Regions from separate parts of the Cryobacterium sp. TMB3-10 genome, predicted to be linked through region 2. Evidence: predicted binding sites of a transcription regulator. Region 2 holds the regulator's gene; the other holds the start of a gene.
The links. Region 2 encodes HspR, which represses chaperone genes until heat shock. Its sites were predicted from a motif close to AAGTTGAGTCNNNNNGACTCAACTT; they were not measured.
Positions count from the first base shown of each region.

Region 1 (11,272 bases), on a different contig from region 2:
GCACGACAACGCCCAGTTCCTGGTTTTCTGCGCCGCGGTCATCCGTGCCGTGCACAAGTACGCCGGTCTGCTGCGGGTCTCCGTCGCCTCGGCGACCAACGACCACCGTCTGGGCGCCAACGAGGCCCCGCCGGCGATCATCTCGATCTTCCTCGGCGACCAGCTGGCGGATGTCTTCGAGCAGATCGCCAAGGGTCCCGCGACCTCCTCGAAGGACAAGGGCACCATGATCATCGGCGTCGACACGCTGCCCCAGCTGCCGACCGATCCCGGCGACCGCAACCGCACCAGCCCGTTCGCCTTCACCGGCAACCGGTTCGAGTTCCGCGCACCGGGCTCGATGCAGACCGTGAGCGGCCCGATGGTGACGATCAACACGATCATGGCGGAGTCGCTGGACTACATCGCCACCGACCTTGAGGCGGCCGTCGCGGCCGGCACCGACTTCGACACCGCCGTGCAAGCCCTGCTGACCCAGATCATCACCGAGCACGGCGCCATCGTGTTCAACGGCGACGGCTACGCGGACTCCTGGCCCATCGAGGCCGAAAAGCGGGGGTTGGCGAACCTGCGGACGACGCTGGACGCCCTGCCGGAGCTGATCACCGAGTCCGCCCTGGAGCTGTTCGAGAAGTACCGGGTGTTCAACCACCGGGAGATGCACAGCCGCTATGAGATCGGTCTGGAGCAGTACGCGCTCACCATCGGTGTTGAGTCCCGCCTCACCCTCGAGATCGGCTCGACGCAGATCCTGCCGGCCGCGATGCGGCACCAGACCGAGGTGGCACTCAACATCGGCGCCGTCAAGGCCGCCGGCGGGGATGCCGACATAGCCGCCCTGTTGGAAGTGAGCGCTCCGATCGCCAAGCTGCGCACCGCCCTGGCCGTGCTCAAGGACGTCCTGGCTGCCGAGTCCGGCAGCGCGCTGGCCGAGGCAGAGCACGCCAGGGATGACCTGCTGCCGGCCATGAGCGCCGTGCGCGCGGCGGCCGACGTGCTGGAGGGCATCGTGGCCGATGACCTGTGGCCGCTGCCGACCTACCAGGAGATGCTCTTCATTCTGTAGCTTCCACGAACAGGCCGAACGCAGAAACGCCCCGGCCGGACCCGTCAAGGTCCGGTCGGGGCGTTCTCATTCGCGGCTACGCCGCCAGCGGCATCCGTGCCGGTTCGGACGCCACGTGCAGGGCACCATCGGCCACGGTGACGGCCACCACTCCCGCGACGCCGAGCTCTGAAGCCACCAGCAGGTCGGCGATTCTGTCGTCGAGCTGACGCTGGATGACCCTGCGGAGCGGCCGCGCGCCGTACTCGGGCTCGTAGCCGTTCTCGGCAATCCAGTCCACGGCCGCGTCGCTCACGGTGAGCGCGTGTCCCTGGGCGTGCAGCCTGGCCTCGGTCTGGTTCAGCAACAGCCGCACAATCTGGCGGAGCTGGGGCTGATCGAGCTTCCGGAACAGCACGACCTCGTCGATGCGGTTGAGGAACTCGGGCCGCATGGCCTCACGGAGCTTGGCCATCACCCGGTCCCGCAGGGCCTTCTCCGACCCGAAGCCGTTGTGCGCTCCGTCGAGGTCGGCGGTGAAGCCGAGCGCGCCGCTGCGGCTGGCGAGCACCTCGGAGCCGATGTTGGACGTCATGATGATCACGGTGTTGCGGAAGTCCACAGTGCGGCCCTGGCCGTCAGTGAGGCGGCCGTCGTCGAGCACCTGCAGGAGCAGGTTGAAGACGTCGGGGTGCGCCTTCTCGATCTCGTCCAGCAGCACCACCGAGTAGGGGTTCCGCCGCACGTGTTCGGTCAGCTGGCCGGCCTCGTCGTAGCCGACGTACCCCGGAGGAGCACCGACCAGGCGGCTCACGGTGTGACGTTCACCGAACTCGCTCATGTCGAAGCGCAGCATCGCCTTCTCGTCACCGAACAGTGACTCGGCCAACGATTTGGCGAGCTCGGTCTTGCCCACCCCGGTGGGGCCGAGGAACAGGAAGCTGCCGACAGGCCGGGAGGCATCGCCCATTCCGGTGCGGTTGCGCCGTACGGCCTTGGCGATCACGGTCACCGCGTCCTCCTGCCCGATGACCCGCTGGTGCAGGTCGTGCTCGAGCGTGGCGAGGCGTTCGCGGTCGCCCGCGGTGAGGCGGCTGGCCGGGATGCCGGTGGCGCGGGCGATGATCGCGGCGATCTCGGCCTCGTCGACCACGGCGGACGGTGCCGGCTGTGACGCATCCTGGGCGGCCTCGGCCGCGGTGATCTGCTCCGCCAGCTGCTCGGTCTCGTCCCGCAGGCGGGACGCCTCCTCGTAGGCCTCGGCGGCGACCGCGATGGTCTTGGCCGTTTCGAGGCCGGCCCGCTGTTCGCGCAGGCCTTCGATGTCGACCCTCGAGCCGAGCGCTAGACGCGCTCGGGCGCCGGCCTGGTCGATCAGGTCGATGGCCTTGTCGGGCAGGAACCGGTCTGGAACGTACCTGGCGCTCATTTCGACGGCCGCGCGGATCGCGGCATCCGTGTAACGCACCGAGTGGTGCTCGGCGTAGCGGCCCTGCAGGCCGGCGAGGATCTGCACCGCGTCGTCGATGCTGGGCTCATTCACCCGCACGGGCTGGAAGCGCCGTTCGAGGGCGGGGTCCTTCTCGACCTTGCGGTATTCGTTGAGGGTGGTGGCGCCCACGACGTGCAGCTCACCGCGCGCCAGGCGCGGCTTGAGGATGTTGCCGGCGTCCATTCCGCCCTCGCCGGCGCCGCCGGCACCGACCACGGTGTGCAGCTCGTCGATGAAGACGATGATCTGATCGCTGCGCTCGCTGATCTCGTCCATGGTCTTGGTCAGGCGTTCTTCGAAGTCGCCGCGGTAGCGGGTGCCGGCGAGCATGGCGGGCAGGTCGAGCGCGATGACGCGCTTGCTGCGCAGCTGTTCGGGCACCAGGCCGTCGACGATGGCCTGGGCCAGGCCCTCGACCACGGCGGTCTTGCCCACGCCGGCTTCGCCGATCAGCACCGGGTTGTTCTTGGTGCGGCGGGAGAGGATCTCAACGGTCTGTTCGATCTCGTCGCTGCGGCCGATCACCGGGTCGAGCTTGCCGGAGCGGGCACGCTCGGTGAGGTCGATGCCGTAGGTGTCGAGCATCGGGGTGTCTGAGGCGCTGTCGGCGGCCGAGCTGCCGGCCTGGGCCTCGTCGTCCTCGGCCTGCTGGGCGCCGGCCTGCAGTGACTCGGCCGTGACGCCGGACTCTGCGAGCACGCGGGCGGCGGGTGAGTCCTGGTTCACCACGAAGGCGAAGAACAGGTGCTCCGGGTCGATGTAGGTGGAGCCGAAGGCGCGGGCCACCTGGTGAGCATCCAGCAGGGCGCGCTGTGCCGAGGGCGTCAGACCGGGCGCGGACTGGGACTCACGGTCGCCGGACTCCGGCAGGCGTTGGTCGGCGGCGGCCGCGATGGCGGCGGGGTCACCACCGGCACGGCGGATGGCCGAGGCGGCGGGTTCCTGTTCGACCATCACCCGCAGCAGGTGCAGGGCGTCGACGTGGGCGTGACCGTGGGCGACGGCGAACTGGGCCGCCTGCACGAGGATCTCGTGGGTGCGGCGGCTGAGGAGCCGGGTGATCTCGATGGGGCGGCCGGACTGCGCGGCGCGCTGGCCCTGCAGGTAGCGGGCCAGGAACTCGTCGAACGAACCGTTGTCGGAACCGGTCGGGCCGAAGTATGTAGGCAAGGAAACCTCCTGGGAATCTGAACGAGGAGGAAACCCAAAACTTGAGTGACCTCGACTCAAGTCAACGTTTGGGCGCGCGTTTCATTCCCGCGGCATCCTGAGATTTCCCTGAATCCGCGCTCGCAATGCGTCCGGCGGACGCCGAAGTCACTGCCACCGGGCGCACGACACACGGGCCGGGTCATCGGGTTTTAGGAGGTGAGGTCGGCGCACTCGGGTGCAGCTCGGAAGGCCTGGCCGAGGGTGCTGGAGGTGTCCTCGGTTGCCGTGGTGATGGTCTGAGCGGCGGCACCCACGTCGGAGAGCACTGTACCGGTGTCACCGACGAGCGTCGCCAGCGCATCGACCAGGGTGGCCCCGCTGGTGCCCTCCACCGCACTGGCGCTCGCCCGCAAGGTCGTGAACGACTGATCGACGGTGTCGATCGACTCCTGCACGGCCAGGAGCTCCGGGTCGTCGCCGAGATTCTCCGGGGGTGACTTCACAGTGTCGACCAGGGCGCTCACCGAGGCCGACACGGTATCCATCTGGTTGGACACCGCGGTACCCACCGAATCGCCCCCGGTGACCGCCGCCGTCGCCAGCCCCTGAACGTCGGTTTGCACGGTCGATACGTCGCTGCAGACCGTGCCCGCCCAGGTGATCTGTGCATCTGTCGGAGGTGACGCCGTCTGACCGGGTGACGGGGTGGCCGTTGCGGCCGATGGCGACGAACTGCTCGGTGTCGGATCGGTGCCGTCGGCGGGCGCGCATCCGGCAAGGAGCACCAGCAGGGCCATGAAGACGATGGGCTTTCTCACTGGGGGTGCTCCTCACTGGATCTGCCGCACGACGCGGCTGCGGTGGACTCTGGGCGTTACTGGGTGTCGCCCTCGGAGTCGAGTTGGATCGCGAGGTCGAAGGCCTCGACGATCTTGCGAGCCGATGACAGCAACCGTGGCGTGCCCACGATCGGGGCAACGGCGATGAGAACGTCCTCGATGTCGTCGGCGGTCAGCCCGACCTCCGCTGCCGGTCCGACGTGCATGAGGTACGAACCGACCGGTGCATCCACGGCCACCAGGGCCGCGATCCGGGCGATCATCAGCGTGCGCGGATCGAGGTCGGTGCGGGCCAGCGAGACAGCGTTGATCTCGGCCGCCGCATCCAGCACCGGGGTTGTTCCTGTGGCCATGGGTATCGCTCCATTTCCAGGGTTGGGCCCTGTTGGTGTTCGCGTTTTCCGGATTCTTCGGTGTTCGACGGGCGCACCACGACGGCACGCCGGTCTCACGCCGCAGACGGTAGCAACCAATCCGCGTCCCGCCGATAGCGCCGTTCCGGAATCGTCCGAAACGGATGAGGCGTGCCCGACCCCGCGCTGGCCTGGCGGATCAGTCCCGCTCGAGCTCCCGGGCCAGGGACTCCAGTTCGGCCCCGCCGGCCATCAGCCGGGTCAGCTCGTCGATGGTGATGCCTTTCCGGTCGAACTCGCCCAGGCTGGCCCCGCGGTTGAGCACCAGGAACCTGTCCCCCACCGGGTACGCGTGGTGCGGGTTGTGGGTGACGAACACCACGCCGAGGCCGTGGTCCCTGGCTTGCGCCACGTAGCGCAGCACCACCCCGGCCTGCTTGACGCCCAACGCCGAGGTGGGCTCGTCGAGGATGACGACCCTGGCACCGAAGTAAATGGCCCTGGCGATGGCGACGGATTGCCGTTCGCCGCCGGACAGGGTGCCGATGGGCTGGTCCACGTCACGCAGGTCGATGCCCATCCGGCCCAGCTGCGCGAGCGTGATCGCGCGCATCTCGGCAACCTGGAGGCGGGAGAACGGGCCGATCCCGGCGCTGAGTTCGGCGCCGAGGAAGAAGTTGCGCCACACCGGCATCAGCGGCACGATCGCCAAGTCCTGGTAGACCGTGGCGATACCGGCGTCGAGAGCGAGGCGCGGTCCGGTGAAGCGCACCGCGGCCCCGTCGAGCAGGAGTTCGCCGGAGGAGTGCGGGTGCACACCGGCGAGGACCTTGAGCAGGGTCGACTTGCCCGCGCCGTTGTCGCCCAGCACGCAGAGCACCTCACCGGCGCCGACCGAGGTGGAGATGTCGCTGAGCGCGATGACTGACCCGTAGACCTTGCCGATGCCGCGCACCTCGAGGATGGGCGTTGGCCGGGTTGCTCCTGCGGCGCTCATGCGCGTACCCCGGCTTGGCGGCGCACCGAGAGGTTCACGAGCACGGCGAGCAGCAGCATCCCGCCCAGGAAGGCCTTGAGCCAGTTGTTGTCCCACTGGGCGAACACGATGCCCTGCAGGATCATGCCGTAGATCAGCGCGCCGAGGGCGGCGCCGATCGCGGACCCGTAACCGCCGGTGAGCAGGCAGCCGCCGACGACGGCGCAGATGATGTAGATGAACTCCTGGCCGATGCCCGTGGTGGCTTGCACCGTGGCCACGTCGAAGAGCGAGAGCATGCCTACCAGCCAGCCGGCCGCCGCCGTGCCCATGAACAGGCCGATGCGGGTGCGCTTGACCGGCACGCCGGTCTGCACGGCGCTCTGCAACTGCCCGCCGATGGCGAAGATCCAGTTGCCGTACCGGGTGCGCAGCAGCAGCCAACTGGCCACGGCGGTGATGCCGAGCCACCAGAAGACCGACACCTTGAGGTTGACGCCGAAGACCGGGATCGTCGAACCGAAGATCGCCTTGCCGGCGTCGAAGCCGGGCACCAGGGTCATGCCCTGGATGGCGACCTGGCCGGTGACGAGCTTGGTGCCGGCGAGGTTGAGCCCCTGCAGGATGAAGAAGGTGCCCAGCGTGACGATGAAGCTGGGGATGGCGGTCTTGACGACCAGGAACCCGTTGAAGGCGCCGACGGCGAGGGCGATCAGTAGGGCGAGCAGCATCGCGAACCACAGGTTCATGCCCCATTGGGTGGTGAACGCGCCGACGAGCAGCCCGGTGGTGCCGGTCATGGCTCCGGCCGAGAGGTCGAACTCGCCGCCGATCATGAGCATCGCCACGGCGACGGCCATGATGCCGAACAGCGACGCGGAGTAGAGCCAGGTGGCCACGCCCGCCGTCGACAGGAAGGATGTCGTCGCAACGGAGAAGTACCCGAAGATCGCCAGGGCGGCGACGAGGGCGCCGATCTCCGGCCGACGCAGCAGCCGCACCATCGGATGCGTGCGCGTCAGGCGCTCGTCCGGCGACGCATCCGGCGCGGCGCCCGGTGCGGTCAGCATCGTCATCGGGTGCCGTTGCCGGCGAACGTCGCCACCTGCTCGGCGTTCTCCTTCGTCACGAAGCCCGGCCCGGAGTAGACCGGCTGGCTGCCGCCGACGACGTTGCCGTTGGTGTAGAACAGCTCGAAGAAGTCCACCGGCAGGTAGCCCTGCAGGTAGGGCTGCTGGTCGACGGCGAAGAGGATGCTGCCGTCCATGATGAGGCTGGTGACGTCGGCAGAGACATCGAAGGTACCGATCTGGGCGTCGCTGCCGGCCTCGGCCACGGCCTGCGCGGCGGCCACACCCACCGCGGAGTTGAGGGTGAGCACACCGTCGATGCCGGGGTCGGCCAGCAGGGCGCTCGTGATGGTGCTCTGGGCCTCGGCGACGTTGGCGATGTCGACCTGCACGTTGGTCAGGCTGCCGGCGAGGGTGTCCGCGGCCCCACGGCAGCGGTCCTCGAGCCCGGCGTTTCCGGCCTCGTGGATGACGCAGATGACCTTTTTCGCCGACGCCTCGGCGAGCTGGCGGCCGGCGCCCTGACCGGCCAGGTACTCGCCCTGGCCGATGTGGGTCATGGCGCCGAGCGCGGCGGACTCCTCGGCTCCGGAGTTGATGGTGATCACGGGAATGTCGGCGGCCACGGCAGCCGTGACGGCACCGCGCAGGCCCTCGGGGTTGGCCATGGACACGATGATGCCGTCGACCTTGGCGGCGATCGCCGTCTCGATCAGCTGGCTCTGCTTCTGCACATCGGGGTCACCCTGGTAGGTGACGGTGGCGCCGTAGCGGTTTCCGGCGGCCTCGGCGCCGGTCTTCACGACGTCCCAGAACGCGTCGCCGGGAACCGAGTGCACCACGAGAGCGTACGTGCGGCCGGAGTCGTCGGCCGGGGCTGCGCCGGCTCCCGAGCCGGCTCCGGCGACGGGCTGGCCGGTGCAGGCGGTGAGGGCGAGCAGGGCGAAGCCGGCGCTCGCGCCCAGGAGGGTCCGGCGGGCAGAGATTCTCGACACGAGTGGCATCGTCCTTCGGGTTCGGGCGTGTAAACAGCTTGGCCTTTTCAGGCGCAGTCCACTTTAGGCGTCCGAACGGCGAACACCGCAGTCGGGCTGCAGCCCGACGGCCTCAGGCCGTGCGGGCGGCCTGCTCCACCCGGTCCCGGTAGCCGACCCACCAGCCGGCCTCTCCCGACGGCAGGTTCTCGTTTCCGGCCCGCAGCCCGGCAGCCCCGTCGATCAGTTCGCGCACGATATCGGCGTGGCCGGCATGCCGGTGGGTTTCGGCGATCAGGTGCAGCAGGATGCGGTGGAGCGTGACCACATTGCGGTCGGCGGGCCACCAGGCCACCCGGCCGGTGGCATCCAGCGGCACCTCGGTGATCGTGGTCTCCGAGTGCGCCCAGACCCGCCGGTACAGGTCGACGATCGCGTCACGGGACTCATCCGGGGTCGCCCACATGTCGGCGTTGTCCTCGGCGGCGTCGCCCATCCAGGACAGCTCTTCCGGGAAGGTGCGGCCGAAGGTCTCACCGAGGTACCCGGCCTCGACCCCGGCCATGTGCTTGATCAGGCCCAGCAGGTTGGTGCCGGTGGGCACCACGGGCCGGCGAATGTCGTACTCGCCGAGACCCTCGAGCTTCCAGACCAGGGCTTCCCGGGCCTCCTGCAGGTAGCGGCGGAGATCTGCGGTCATGTCGGCGTCGGTCATGCCGACCAGCCTTGCAGATCGGCGAGAATGGAGCCATGAGTGCTGCCGGCGAGTTCATCAACGCCACCCTGCAGCGGGAGAGCTCCTGGGAGCGCGCCGACGCCGATCGGGCCCGGCTGGGCGGCAGCCTCACCTTCTATGGCGCATCCGTCGGCGCGATACGCGGCACGATCCGCGATGCCGGGCGGCGCTACCCCGGCCTTGGCCACGACGAGATCACGGCCCTGAGCTCCGAACTGTGGGCGGTGCCGGTCTACGAGCGCCGGCTGGCGGCCGTGGTGCTGCTGCAATCCCACGTGCGAATGCTGCGCGCCTCCGACCTCACCCGCATCGAGGGTTTCCTGCGGACCGCACAGCTGCCCGCTCTCCTGGACCCGCTCACAGCGGATGTGGTGCGGCCGCTGGTCGATGCCCTTACCGGTCCGGCGCGCAGCCGGGCGCAGATCGTGCTCGACTGGTGGGCGCAGGATCCCAGCGCCGAACTGCGCCGTGCCGCCGGCCTGCTCGGCGTCTGCGGCGGCGCGGCCCAGCGTCAGGAGTACTAGTCATCAGGAGCGCGCGCGTCAGGGTATGACGACGACCTTGCCCCGGATGCTGCCATCGGTGAGACGGCGCATGGCTGTCGCGGCCTCGGCGAGCGGATAAACCCGATCGATGACGGGCCTGATCGCGCCGCTCTCGAGAAGGCCCGCGAGGGTGTGCAGGTCATCCTGACGCACGACCGAGACCAGACCGGTGAGCTTCTGGGATACGAACGGCGACAGCAGCAGGGCCCGCAGGGCCCTCTCGAAACCGCCGGTCACCCGGCCGCCGCCTTCGCCGCCGACGAGTACCAGGGTGCCGCGGGGCGCGAGCAGTTTGCGCAGCGAGGAGACCGACCGGTTGCCGCCGGTTTCGAGCACGAGGTCGTAGCGCTCGCCCGACCGGGTGATGTCCCCGCGGGTGTAGTCGACGGCCGCATCCGCCCCGAGCGAGAGAACGTAGTCGAGCTTCGCGGTGCTGGCGATGCCCGTCACGTGCGCCCCGAAGGTCTTGGCCAGCTGCACGGCATAGCCGCCGACGGCGCCGGAGGCCCCGATTACGAGCACCCGCTCCCCCGGGCCGGCGTCCCGCAGCGGGGCGAGGGCCTGCAGGGCGGTGACGGCCGAGGTCGGCACGGCCGCGGCCTGCTCGAAGCTCAGGGCCGCCGGCTTGGGCTCGAGTTTGTCGGCCCGGGCGGTCGTGTATTCGGCCAAGGAGCCCTCACCGACACCGAACACCTCATCGCCCGGTGTGAACCGGGTGACGTTGGCGCCGACGGCCTCGACGCGACCCGCGACATCCATGCCCCGCACCCGGCTTTTCGGGGCGCGCAGGCCGACGGCGGGCCGCACGAGGTAGGGAAGCCCCGCCATCAGGTGCCAGTCACCGATATTGAGGCTCGCGGCCTCGACGCGCAGGAGAACGTCGTCGGCGCCGACGGCCGGCCGCTCGATCTCGGCGGGGTGTAGAACGTCGGCCGAGCCGTAGCTGTCGTGGACGATGGCCCTCATGATGTGCCTCCAGGTCGAGTGAGGATGGGAGTTGCCGGGTACTGGAACACGTCGTCGAGTGGTCGATTGAACACCCGGGCGATCTGGAACGCCACCTCGAGAGAGGGCGAATAGCGGCCCTGCTCGATGGCGATGATGGTCTGCCGGGTCACGCCCACCAGGTCGGCCAGCGCGGCCTGAGTCATCTCTCCGTGCGCGAAGCGGAGCCCGCGGATGTTGTTGGTCACGCTCGTCGCCTTCACCATGACTGGAATCCCCGGCGGTAGGCGATGATCTTGGCGATGGAGGCCAGGATCGACGAGAGCACGAAGGCCAGGTAGATCACGTTGGCGATCCAGAACGCGTCCAGCCCGGTGATGGCGAAGACCAGCGCGAGTACGGCCCCGAGAATCACGAAGGACTGGCCGATGTGTTCGCCGAGCCGGTTGATCTCCTTGTCGCGCTGGTCCTTCCGGCCGGCCTCGTGGGGCGACAGGATGGCCGCGATGATGTTCAGCAGGATCCCCGCGACGATCGAGCCGACGATCGTCCACAGCATCGCGGGAATGTAAGCCGCCTGCTCGAGAGGGGCGCCGTCTGCGCCACCCAGCACCAGAACCAGATAGATGCCGTACGCCACTATCGCGACGACGACCATGATCCAGGCGCGTTGTTCTTCGCGTGCCATCTGCGGCTCCCTGCCTCGATGCCGGTCCGTGCCGGCGTGTAAAAAATTGTTGACACGATGAATGTATGCCCGACCAGACACCGTGTCAAGTATTTTTTACTTACCTTTTCGCGACTTGCCGAGAAATGCCCCTTGCCGGGTCGTGAAGGAGTCTTGTGCGGCAAGTCGGTGAGCTGAGCGGCTGGTGGTGGTGCCGGCGGCTACGGCGAGCCGCGCTAGAGCCGGCGGGCCCAGTCGACGATCAGGCGGATGCCCGCGGCGAAGTCCGGTGACTTCGGCCGGTTGAGAAAGGCGTGGGCGGCATCCGTCAGTACGTGGTACTCGACGGGAACCCGGGCCGCGGCGAGTTCCTTGGCGAACTGCTCGCCGGAGGCCCGCATCGAATCGCTGTCGGCGTCGATGAGTAGCGCGGGGGGAAAGTCGGGCAGCGAGTGGCCGCCGGGGAACGCATACGGAT
Region 1 covers NZ_SOGH01000005.1:14,057-25,328, forward strand. Annotated here, with positions in the region: gene E3T22_RS02025 (glutamine synthetase III) at 1-1,066, shown strand, start outside; gene E3T22_RS02030 (ATP-dependent Clp protease ATP-binding subunit) at 1,143-3,707, opposite strand; gene E3T22_RS02035 (hypothetical protein) at 3,899-4,507, opposite strand; gene E3T22_RS02040 (carboxymuconolactone decarboxylase family protein) at 4,564-4,881, opposite strand; gene E3T22_RS02045 (ATP-binding cassette domain-containing protein) at 5,081-5,878, opposite strand; gene E3T22_RS02050 (ABC transporter permease) at 5,875-6,933, opposite strand; gene E3T22_RS02055 (sugar ABC transporter substrate-binding protein) at 6,930-7,922, opposite strand; gene E3T22_RS02060 (DinB family protein) at 8,035-8,616, opposite strand; gene E3T22_RS02065 (DNA alkylation repair protein) at 8,652-9,161, shown strand; gene E3T22_RS02070 (NAD(P)-dependent alcohol dehydrogenase) at 9,180-10,148, opposite strand; gene E3T22_RS02075 (helix-turn-helix transcriptional regulator) at 10,145-10,393, opposite strand; gene E3T22_RS02080 (hypothetical protein) at 10,387-10,815, opposite strand; gene E3T22_RS02085 (alpha/beta hydrolase) at 11,031-11,272, opposite strand, start outside.
Region 1: the regulator HspR is predicted to act here: its motif matches at 3,746-3,770, upstream of E3T22_RS02030 (ATP-dependent Clp protease ATP-binding subunit).

Region 2 (11,272 bases):
AGCACCTGTTCACCCACCAGATTGTCGATTTCGTGACCGCCATCGGCGCCGGAACCGCGCCCTCGCCGGGCTTCGTCGAGGCGCTCGATGTTCAACGGGTACTCGCCGCGGTCGAGGCGAGCGCCAAGGCCAGATCCCAGACGACGCCCGTGGAACGGAGAACCGCATGACCCAGCACAACGCCCTGATCGTTCGAGGAGGCTGGGACGGCCACCACCCCGTCGCCGCCACGGCGATGTTCCTACCGTTCCTCGCCGCACACGACTACTCGGTGCAGATCGAGGAGTCACCCGAGATCTACGCCGACGCCGAGCAGATGGCCCGGTTCGACCTCATCGTGCAGAGCGTCACGATGAGTGAGATCAGCGGCGACCAGGTCGCGGGACTTCGCGCGGCGGTGGCCGCCGGCACCGGTCTCACGGGCTGGCACGGCGGCATCGCCGACTCGTTCCGGGCTTCCGCCGACTACCTGCAGCTGATCGGCGGCCAGTTCGCCACCCACCCGGGCAAACCGCCCGCGGACCGGGTCGACGGCGCGCAGGAGAACAACTACCTGGACTACACGGTGCAGATGACGCCGCTCGGCCGGGAGCATCCGATCACCGCCGGCCTCGCCGACTTCGACCTGTGCACCGAGCAGTACTGGGTGCTGCACGACGACCTCATCGATGTGCTCGCCACGACGACCCATCCGGCGCCCGACTGGGAGCCCTGGCACCGACCCATCACCTCGCCGGCGGTGTGGACCCGGCTCTGGGGGGCGGGTCGCCTATGCGTCAGCACCGCGGGGCACAGCCCGGAGGTTCTCGCCGACCCCAACGTACGCACCATCATCGAAAGGGGCATGCTGTGGGCCACCCGCACCGCCTAGGAATCGTAGGCCTGGGCAACATCTCGGCCGCCTACCTCGACACTCTCGCCGACAGCGCCCAGATCCGGATCACGGCGGTCGCCGACCTCGACACCGCCCGGGCCCGCACCCTGGCCGACCGGCTGCCGCACGCGCGAGCCCTGTCGGTGTCCGAGCTGGTCGCCAGCGACGAGGTCGACACCGTGCTTAACCTCACTATCCCGGCCGCGCACGCCGAGATCGCGCTGGCCGCGATCGGCCATGGCAAGAACGTCTACGGGGAGAAGCCGCTGGCCGCCCGGATGGCCGACGCCCGCGAGATCGTTGCCGCGGCGCTTGCCGCCGGGGTGGGCCTGGGCAGCGCGCCGGACACCGTTCTGGGTACCGGGGTGCAGACCGCTCGTCACGCGATCGACGACGGCCTGATCGGGCGCCCGCTGGCCGCATCCGCCGTCATGGTGACAGCGGGGCACGAACGCTGGCACCCCAGCCCCGACTTCTACTACCAGAGCGGCGGCGGCCCGCTGCTGGACATGGGCCCGTACTACGTGGCCGCCCTGGTGCACCTGCTCGGGCCGGTGCGCTCGGTCACCGGCGCGGCCAGCCGGCTGCGGGGCACGCGCACGATCACGCAGGGCCCGCGGGCCGGCGCGGTGATCCCGGTCGACGTCGACACGCACATCACCGGGGTGCTCGAGCACGACAGTGGCGCCCTGTCCACGATCACGACGAGCTTCGACGGCGCCGCCACCGACGCGGCCCCCCTCGAGGTGCACGGTGAGAACGGCACCCTCTCGGTGCCTGACCCGAACCGGTTCGACGGCGAGACGCGCTTCTTCGAGCTCGGGGCCACCCAGTGGCGGCCCCTGCCGACGGCGGCCGGTTACCTGGACAGCGCCCGCGGTATCGGCCTGCTCGACTTCATCGCGGCCGGCCCCGACCGTGCGGCCCGCGCGAACGGTGACATCGCGCTGCATTCCCTCGACGTGATGACCTCGCTGCTGCAGTCGGCCGCCGAGGGGCGCCGGCTCGAGCTGACCACGACGACCGAGCGTCCCCTCGCGGTGCCGCTGACCGCCCGGGAGGTCTGGTCGCCGCGCGAGTGACACCTCGCGGACGGTGAGTCAAGCCCCGAAACCCTCTGGTTTTCGGGGCTTTCCTCTCAGCTCGCGAAACTGGTGGCGGCCAGGACCGTGCGGCCGGCCTCGTGTGTTCGGGGGAGCATGTCCACCAGGGCGATTTGACCGAGGGTGAGGGACTGGCCGGGGTGAAGGCGGGCGGGCGGCTTGTGCGTCACATGGGCACGGAAGCCGTCGCCGGTGAAGGCCGGTTCGTCTGGAGCGGCGGCGAACGGCCGCAGGGTGTCCACCAGGGTGTGGTGCAGCCGGGTGAGTCCCTCGTGCGGGAGCAGCATTGTGACGGGGATGGTGTGCCGCCGCCCGAACAGCGCGTCCTCGCCGGCGACGACGGTGAGCGGCGCCTGGTTCTCGACGGCGAGACGGATGGCGTGGCCGACGTCGCCGGGGTCGGCATCCGTGAGAAACGGCGCCAGCACCGTGACGTGCAGGGGCCATTCGGCCACGGCGAAGCCGGCGCCCACGCGCAGCGGCACCACGGGGAGCACCACCACCAGTCGGGGCATCACGGGCGCCGGGTGCCCGGGGTGGGCAGGGTGACTGTGAAGGCGGTGCCCGCGGGGGAGGACCGCACCCGGATGGTGCCTCCGTGCGCCTCGGCGATCGACAGGGCGATCGCCAGGCCCAGGCCGGTGCTGCGGGGGCCGCCGGACACCTGGGTCCTGGAGGCATCGCCGCGCGCGAAGCGTTCGAAGATCACCGGCAGCAGATCCGCGGTGATGCCCGGCCCGTCATCCTGCACGCTCAGCTGCACCGGCATGCCGGGCGAGCCCACCCGCAGCCGGGCGGTCACGCTGCTGGCGGGCGGGGTGTGCACCCTGGCGTTGGAGAGCAGATTCGCCACCAGCTGGTGCAGGCGTTCCCGGTCGCCGCGCACGACCACGGCAGTGTCCGGCACCTCGGCGAGCCAGCTGTGCGACGGCGCGGATGCCCTGGCGTCGTTCACCGCGGTCAGCAGCAGGTCGGCGAGGTCCACGTCTTCCACGTGCAGGTCCTGGCCCTCGTCGAGACGGGCGAGCAGCAGCAGATCACTCACGAGCGAGCTCATCCGCCGAGCCTCGGATTCGATCCGGGCGAGCGAGTACTCGGTGATCTCGGGCAGCTCGGCGCTGTCCTGCCGGGTCAGTTCGGCGTAGCCCTGGATGGCCGCGAGCGGGGTGCGCAGCTCGTGGGAGGCATCCGTGACGAACCGGCGCATCCGCCGGTCGGTGGCGGCCCGCACGCTGAGGGCGGTGTCGACGTGGTCGAGCAGTTGGTTGAGGGCTTCACCCACCTTGCCCGTCTCGGTACGGGGATCGGTGTCTGCGGCCGCGAGGCGGGTGGAGATGCCGTGGTCGCCCACGGCCAACGGCAGCGCGGTCACCTCGACGGCGGTCTCGACCACCCGGGCCAGTGGGCGCAGGGCGAGTCGCACGACCAGAATCGTGCCCAGCACGGTTCCGGCCAGCGCCAGCACCGTGAAGACGGCGATGGCCAGGCCCTGGCGCAACAACGCCATCTCGGCGGCCTCGAGCGGTACGCCGGCCACCAGCAGCTCGCCGTCGTTGACGACTGTCGCGACGCGGTAACTGCCGAGGTCGCCCAGGTTCAGGCTTCGGTTCTCGCCGTCCGACTCCAGATCGGTGACGGCAAGCTCGATCGCCTCGATCGCGTCGGTCGAGAGCACAACGGCGCCGGTGCCCGAGAACAGGGCGGAGTCGGCGACCACACCATCAGCGACGACCGCGATCACGGTGCCACGCCCGTGCCCGACAAAATCGACGAAGGACTTGGCCACGCCGCCGCCGTGCCCGTGCCCGCCGACGGCGGGCGGACCCCGGTACTTGTCGACAGACTGGCTCAGCGCCGACAGCGACGCCGTGAGCTGGGCATCGGCCACGGTGTTCGTGGAGGTGCTCAACACGGCGATGCTCAGCAGGCCCATGCCCAGAAGCACCGCTGCCACGACGCCGGCGATTCCCACCACCAGTCGGCGGCGGAGCGTCCAGGGCGCCGCTCCGCGCTCGGGGGGAGCCGTAGACGAACCGACCGCGCTCACTCCGCGGGCCTCAGCATGTAGCCGACACCGCGCACGGTGTGCAGCATCGGGGCGCGTTCCGCATCGATCTTCTTGCGCAGGTACGACACGTAGAGGTCCACGATGCTCCCGCGCCCGGCGAAGTCGTAGTTCCAGACCTCGTCAAGGATCTGCGCCCGGCTCAGCACCCGCATCGGGTTGCGCATGAAGTAGCGCAACAGGTCGAACTCGGTCGTGGTGAGCATGATGTCGGCGTCGTCGCGACGCACCCGATAGCTGGTTTCGTCCAGGGTCAGGGTGCCCACCACCAGCGCGGCCTGCTCCTCAGGGACGGCCTGCACGGTGCGGCGCAGCAGCCCGCGCAGCCGGGCCACGAGCTCCTCGAGGCTGAACGGCTTGGTCATGTAGTCGTCACCGCCGGCGGTCAGGCCGATGATGCGGTCGTCCACAGAGTCCCTGGCGGTGAGGAACAGGGTCGGCGTGGTGGAACCGCCGGAGCGCAGGTGGCGCAGCACGCTCAATCCGTCGGTGTCCGGCAGCATGATGTCCAGGATCACGACGTCCGGCCGGTTGTCCCGGTAGGCCCGCAGGGCGGCCTGCCCGGTGTGGGCGACGTCCACGATCCAGCCCTCATAACTCAGCGCCAGGCTCACCAGATTGGTGAGGGTGTCCTCGTCGTCGACGAGGAGAACCCGGATGGCGGAGCCGTCGAGCCGGGAGATCCGCGGGAGCTTCGCCAGCACGGCGCGTCGGCGTACGGAGTCCGCGGCGGGATCGGGTGAGGTCGAGGGCGGCACACGTTATTGTCCCACTTCTTGTGAGAACGCTGGGAGTTGAGCCTCTCCGACTCAACTTTGGCGGCCCCGGCTTGACTTAGGTTTTTGGGCGGTGGCACACTTGAGCCAGCAACACTCAAGTCTTTGAAACAGGCCTTGAACCCAAACTTTGAAGGAGATACTCTCACATGGCTCGTGCAGTCGGCATTGACCTCGGAACCACCAACTCGGTGGTGGCCGTACTCGAGGGTGGAGAACCCACCGTCATCGCAAACGCTGAAGGCTTCCGCACCACGCCTTCCGTGGTCGCGTTCACCAAGGACGGCGAGGTACTCGTCGGCGAGACCGCCAAGCGCCAGGCCGTCACCAACGTGGACCGCACCATTTCGTCGGTCAAGCGCCACGTCGGCACCGACTGGACCGTCGACATCGACGACAAGAAGTACACCCCGCAGGAGATCTCCGCCCGCATCCTCGCCAAGCTCAAGCGCGACGCCGAGCAGTACCTGGGCGACAAGGTGACGGATGCCGTCATCACCGTTCCCGCGTACTTCAACGACGCCGAACGCCAGGCCACCAAGGAAGCCGGCGAGATCGCCGGCCTCAACGTGCTGCGCATCATCAACGAGCCCACCGCGGCCGCCCTGGCCTACGGCCTGGACCGTGGCAAGGAAGACGAGCTCATCCTGGTCTTCGACCTCGGTGGCGGAACCTTCGACGTCTCCCTCCTCGAGGTGGGCAAGGACGACGACTTCAGCACCATCCAGGTGCGTTCGACCTCCGGTGACAACCGCCTCGGCGGCGACGACTGGGACCAGCGCATCGTTGATCACCTGATCAAGCGCTTCAAGGACTCCACCGGCGTCGACGTCTCCAAGGACAAGATCGCCAAGCAGCGCCTCAAGGAAGCCGCGGAGCAGGCCAAGAAGGAACTCTCCTCGAGCATGTCCACCAGCATCCAGCTGCCGTACCTCTCGCTGACGGAGAACGGCCCGGCCAACCTCGACGAGACGCTCACCCGCGCCCAGTTCGAGAAGATGACCGAAGACCTGCTCGACCGCACCAAGAAGCCCTTCCAGGACGTCATCCGTGAGGCCGGCGTCAAGGTCGAGGACATCGCGCACGTCGTTCTCGTCGGTGGCTCCACCCGCATGCCCGCCGTGTACGAGCTCGTCAAGGCCGAGACCGGTGGCAAGGACCCGAACAAGGGTGTCAACCCCGACGAGGTCGTCGCCGTCGGCGCCGCACTGCAGGCCGGTGTCCTGAAGGGCGAGCGCAAGGACGTTCTGCTCATCGACGTCACCCCCCTGAGCCTCGGCATCGAGACCAAGGGCGGCATCATGACGCGCCTCATCGAGCGCAACACGGCCATCCCCACCAAGCGCAGCGAGACCTTCACCACGGCCGACGACAACCAGCCGTCCGTGGCCATCCAGGTCTTCCAGGGCGAGCGCGAGTTCACCCGCGACAACAAGAACCTGGGCACCTTCGAGCTCACCGGCATCGCGCCGGCCCCGCGCGGCATCCCGCAGGTCGAGGTCACCTTCGACCTCGACGCCAACGGCATCGTCCACGTGTCCGCCAAGGACAAGGGCACCGGCAAGGAGCAGTCAATGACCATCACCGGCGGCACCGCGCTGGGCAAGGAAGACATCGAGCGCATGGTTCGCGAGGGTGAAGAGCACGCGGCAGAAGACAAGCGCCGCCGCGAAGCCGCCGAGACCCGCAACGGCGCCGAGCAGCTCGCCTACTCGATCGAGAAGCTGATCAAGGAGAACGACGAGAAGCTGCCCGACGAGGTCAAGACCGAGGTTCAGGCCGACGTCGACGCCCTCAAGTCCGCTCTCGCCGGTGACGACGACGACGCTGTGAAGACCGCGTTCGACAAGCTCACCGAGAGCCAGGGCAAGCTCGGCGAGGCCATCTACGCCTCCAGCCAGGCGGATGCCGCGGCCGGCGAGTCCGAGACCGCCGAGCCCACCGCCGAGTCGGGCAACCCCGACGAAGACGTTGTCGACGCCGAGGTTGTCGACGACGAGGACGAAGCGAAGAAGTAATGAGCGACGCCAACCGTCCGGACGAGAACCGTCCCGAAGACGAGTCTGCTGCTGCGGGAGTGCCCGAATCGGGCGCCCCCGCGGCGGGCGGGCCGGACTCCGACGCGGCCGCTCCGGCCGAGTTCGTCGACGCGGCTGACGCCGCGGGCATCGAGGAGGACGAGCTGACCGTGCAGGACATCCTGGACGCGGCCGACCTCGAGGCATCCGATCCCTCCAGCGAGCACCTCGCCGACCTCAAGCGGGTCACCGCGGAGTACGCCAACTACCGTAAGCGCACCGAGGCCAACCGGGAGATCGAGCGCGAGCGCGTCACCGGCGAAGTCGTCAAGGTACTGCTGCCGGTGCTCGACGACCTGTACCGGGCCGAGAAGCACGGCGATCTCGAGGGCGACACCGCCTTCGCGACCATCGCCGCCAAGCTGCGCGCCAGCACCGAGCGCATCGGCCTCAAGCCGTACGGCACCGTCGGCGACGTGTTCGACCCCACCGTGCACGAGGCCATCTTCCAGATGCCCACGCCCGACATCGACGTGGAAACCGTCGGCGACGTCGTCGAGACCGGCTACTACCTCGGGTCCTCGCTGTTGCGGGTGGCCAAGGTCGTCGTGCAGGTACCGAGCGATGGCTAGCCAGGACTGGTTCGACAAGGACTTCTACAAGGTTCTCGGGGTGTCGAAGGACGTCTCCGCGGCCGACCTGAAGAAGGCATATCGCAAGCTGGCCCGCAAGTACCACCCCGACTCCAACCCGGGTAACCCCGCGGCGGAGGCGAAGTTCAAGGAGATCAGCGAGGCCCACTCGGTCATCGGTGACCCCGAACAGCGCAAGGAGTACGACGCCGTGCGCGCGATGGGCGGTGGAGCTCGCTTCACCGCCCCCGGGCAGGGCGGCCAGCAGGGCGGCTTCGACGACGTCTTCGGCGGCATGTTCGGTGGAGGAGCCCGTCAACAGCAGGGCTACTCCTACGAGCAGGCCGGCTTCGACGACATCCTCGGCGGAATGTTCGGCCGTGGCGCCCAGGGTGGTGGTGGCCGGTTCGGCACCCCCACCGGAGGTTTCCGAGGTGCGGGCGGGCCGACCAGGGGGCGTGACGTGGTCGCGTCGACCACGGTGGACTTCATCACGGCCACCCACGGCGACCAGATCACCCTGCAGACGCAGGAGGGTCGGTCGATCAAGGTCAAGATTCCCGCCGGCGTGGCCGACGGGCAGAAGATCAAGCTGCGCGGGCAGGGGCAACCCAGCCCGGACGGCGGCGAGAACGGTGACATCGTGCTCACCGTCACCGTGCGCAAGCACCCGGTCTTCGAACGCGACGGACTCAACCTGCGTGTGAACGTGCCGGTGACCTTCGCTGAAGCCGCCCTCGGTGCCACCATCGAGGTGCCCACCCTGGGCGGGCCGCCGGTGAAGCTGCGCGTGGCGCCCGGCACCCCCAGTGGGCGGGTGCTGCGGGTCAAGGGTCGCGGTGTGGTCACCCCGAAGGGCACCGGCGACCTGCTCGCCGAGGTTCAGGTGGCCGTGCCGTCGCACCTGTCGAAGGACGCCGAGGAGAAGCTGCTCGCGTTCAACGAGGCGCTGCCCAAGGAGAACCCGCGCGACGAACTGCTCGCCAGGGCCAAGGGCTGACACCGGTCATGGATGAGAACACCCGGGTCTTCGTGATCAGCACTGCCGCAGAGTTGGCGGGTATGCACCCGCAGACCCTGCGGCAGTACGACCGGATGGGGCTCGTCAGCCCCGGCCGCACGCCGGGCCGCTCGCGCCGCTACTCAATGCGCGATGTGGCCCGGCTGCGGGAGATCGCGGATCTGGGTGCCGAGGGTGTGAGCCTGGAGGGGATCCGGCGCATCCTCGCGCTGGAAGACACCGTGCGGGCCCTGGAAAGCCGGGTGGGGGACCTGGAAGCGGCCCTGGCCGACGAATTGCTCAACCGTCCGGGCCGCCGCGTCTTCGCGGCCGGCTCGGCCGGTGACGTCATCTCGATGCGCGCCGGCACCCGCACCCGCCGCTCGAACCAAGTGGTGATCTGGCGCCCCCTCGACAAGTAGCGAGACGTCGAGGCTCTGGGTGCTGCCGCACTGAGTTGTAGGGTTGCTGAATGGAACTGCGTCAGCTTGAACACTTCGTGACGGTCGCCGACGAACGTCACTTCACCCGGGCAGCCGAGCTGCTGCACATCTCCCAGTCGGGGCTGTCCGCGTCGATCCGGGCCCTGGAGATCGAGCTGGGCACCTCGTTGTTCATCCGCAGCACCCGCCGGGTCGAGCTCACGGCCGCCGGTCAGGCTTTGCTGGCGGATGCGCTTCGCACCCTGGCCAGCGCCGCAGCGGCCCAGAACGCCGTTGCCGCGGTACGCGGCCTCATGCGCGGACGCCTTACCGTGGGCGCCGAACCGTGCCTGGGCTCTGTGGACCTGCCCGCCGAGCTCGCCCGTTTCCGCACCGCGAACCAGGGGGTGGAGGTGCGCCTGCGCCAGCTGGGTTCCGTGGAGCTGATCGAGGGGGTGGCCAGTGGCACCACCGATGTGGCGCTGGTCGTGGTGACCGGGGACACCCCGCCCGGAGTGCGGCTGCACCGGTTGAGCAGCCAGAAGATGGTGGTGCTCTGCCACCCGGACCACCCCGTCGCGGCTCTGGCCGAGGCCGACCTGGAGACCCTGCGCACCGAACCGCTGATCGGCTTCCAGGCCGGCTGGGGCGCGCACATGCTCGCCCGGCGGGCGTTCGCCGCCGCCGGCTTCGAGTACCGGGCGGCGATGGAGGTCAACGACGTGCATCCGCTGCTCGAACTGGTGGGCTACAACCTGGGCGTGGCCATCGTGCCCACCAGCTTCGCGCTGAAGCGGCCCGACGACCTCGTTGCGGTGCCGCTGCCGGCGACCGTGCCCGAGTGGGCGGTGGCCGTGGCGGTCGCCGACGAGCCCAGCCCGGCCGCGTCGGCGTTCCTTGAGCAGCTGCTCGAAGACGTCGCCGCCGCGGCCGCCGCCCTCGAGCCCGTCGACGCTGTCGGCTCGGCGGCCTGACCGGCCGGCTGACCGGCTAGAGGGCCAGCGGGATCCGGCCGGAGAAGACCGTCTTCACCGGCGGAGCAGCGAGAACCTCACCCAGACGACTGACACCCTCCGGCGTGGTGCGCCAGGCGGCGTAGGCGTCGTGGTCGGCGGCGGTGGCCCAGTGCTCGACGACGATCACGTGGGCGGGGTCGGCGTCGTCGACGATGACCTCGAGTCCCTCGTTTCCCGGCCAGGCGCGGGTCGCGGTGAGGACTTCGTTCAGCAGGGCCGGGACGGTCTCGAGCGCGGCCGGGTCGAGGCGCAGGTCGAGGTGCACGATGGCGGTCATGCCGTCACCGCGGCGTCGTTCAGAGCGGCCGACAGGGTGGCGAGTTCCTCGTCTGACAGGGTCAGGTCGGCTGCGCGGACCGAGTCACGGATGCTCTCGGGTCGGCTCGCACCGGGGATGGGAATCACCCGGGGCGACGCGGCCAGGTGCCAGGCCAGCGTGACGACCTGCGGGCTCACGCCGTGGGCATCCGCCACCCGCTGGAACGGCGCGAAGGCTGTGCCCAGGTCGGCGGCGGACTTGATGCCGCCCAGTGGGCTCCAGGACAGGAACGCGACGCCGAGCTCGGTGCAGAGGTCGAGCTCGGGCCGGCTGCTGAGGAACGCGGGCGAGTACTGGTTCTGCACGCTGGCGAGCCGGCCGCCGAGGATGTCGTGGGCCTCGCGGATCTGCGCCGGGTTGGCGTTGGAGATACCGGCCAGGCGGATGGTGCCGGCGTCGAGCAGGTCCCGGATGGCGCCGATCGAGTCGGCGTACGGCACCGCGGGGTCGGGCCGGTGGTGGTGGTACAGGTCGATCGCGTCGCCGCCGAGGCGCTTGAGCGAGGCTTCGGCGGCCTGCTTGAGGTACTCGGGTCGGCCGTCGACGTACCAGGTGCCGTCGCCGGGCCGCAGGTGCCCGCCCTTGGTGGCCACGATCACCCGCGACGAGTCGCCGCCCCACAAGGCGATGGCCTTTGCGATGAGCGACTCGTTGTGGCCCACCTCGTCGGCGTGCAGGTGGTACGCATCCGCGGTGTCGAACAGGGTCACGCCCTCCTCGAGGGCGGCGTGGATGGTGGCGATGGAGCGGGCTTCGTCGGGTCGGCCCTCGATCGACATGGGCATGCCGCCCAGGCCGATGGAGCTGACGGGACGGTCGCCGATGAGTCGGGTCTTCATAGGGTGTCCAATCGAGTGCTGCGGATGATCAGGAAAGAGTGGAGTGCGCGGTGACGAGCCCGTCGAGGGTGGCGTTCAGCGCCGCATCCACCACCTGCTGGTCGGGATGCGCGTCGTACCAGGCGATCGCCTCGCGGAAGCCGAGCGCGACCGGGGTGGTGCACACGAAATCGGGCACGAGTGCGGTGACCTTGCTGTTGTCGAAGAT
Region 2 covers NZ_SOGH01000024.1:107,605-118,876, reverse strand. Annotated here, with positions in the region: gene E3T22_RS13325 (Gfo/Idh/MocA family protein) at 1-170, shown strand, start outside; gene E3T22_RS13320 (ThuA domain-containing protein) at 167-871, shown strand; gene E3T22_RS13315 (Gfo/Idh/MocA family protein) at 850-1,956, shown strand; gene E3T22_RS13310 (2'-5' RNA ligase family protein) at 2,013-2,492, opposite strand; gene E3T22_RS13305 (cell wall metabolism sensor histidine kinase WalK) at 2,492-4,024, opposite strand; gene E3T22_RS13300 (response regulator transcription factor) at 4,021-4,746, opposite strand; gene dnaK (molecular chaperone DnaK) at 4,968-6,836, shown strand; gene E3T22_RS13290 (nucleotide exchange factor GrpE) at 6,836-7,468, shown strand; gene E3T22_RS13285 (DnaJ C-terminal domain-containing protein) at 7,461-8,468, shown strand; gene E3T22_RS13280 (heat shock protein transcriptional repressor HspR) at 8,477-8,890, shown strand; gene E3T22_RS13275 (LysR family transcriptional regulator) at 8,941-9,864, shown strand; gene E3T22_RS13270 (putative quinol monooxygenase) at 9,881-10,183, opposite strand; gene E3T22_RS13265 (aldo/keto reductase) at 10,180-11,064, opposite strand; gene E3T22_RS13260 (NAD-dependent epimerase/dehydratase family protein) at 11,093-11,272, opposite strand, start outside.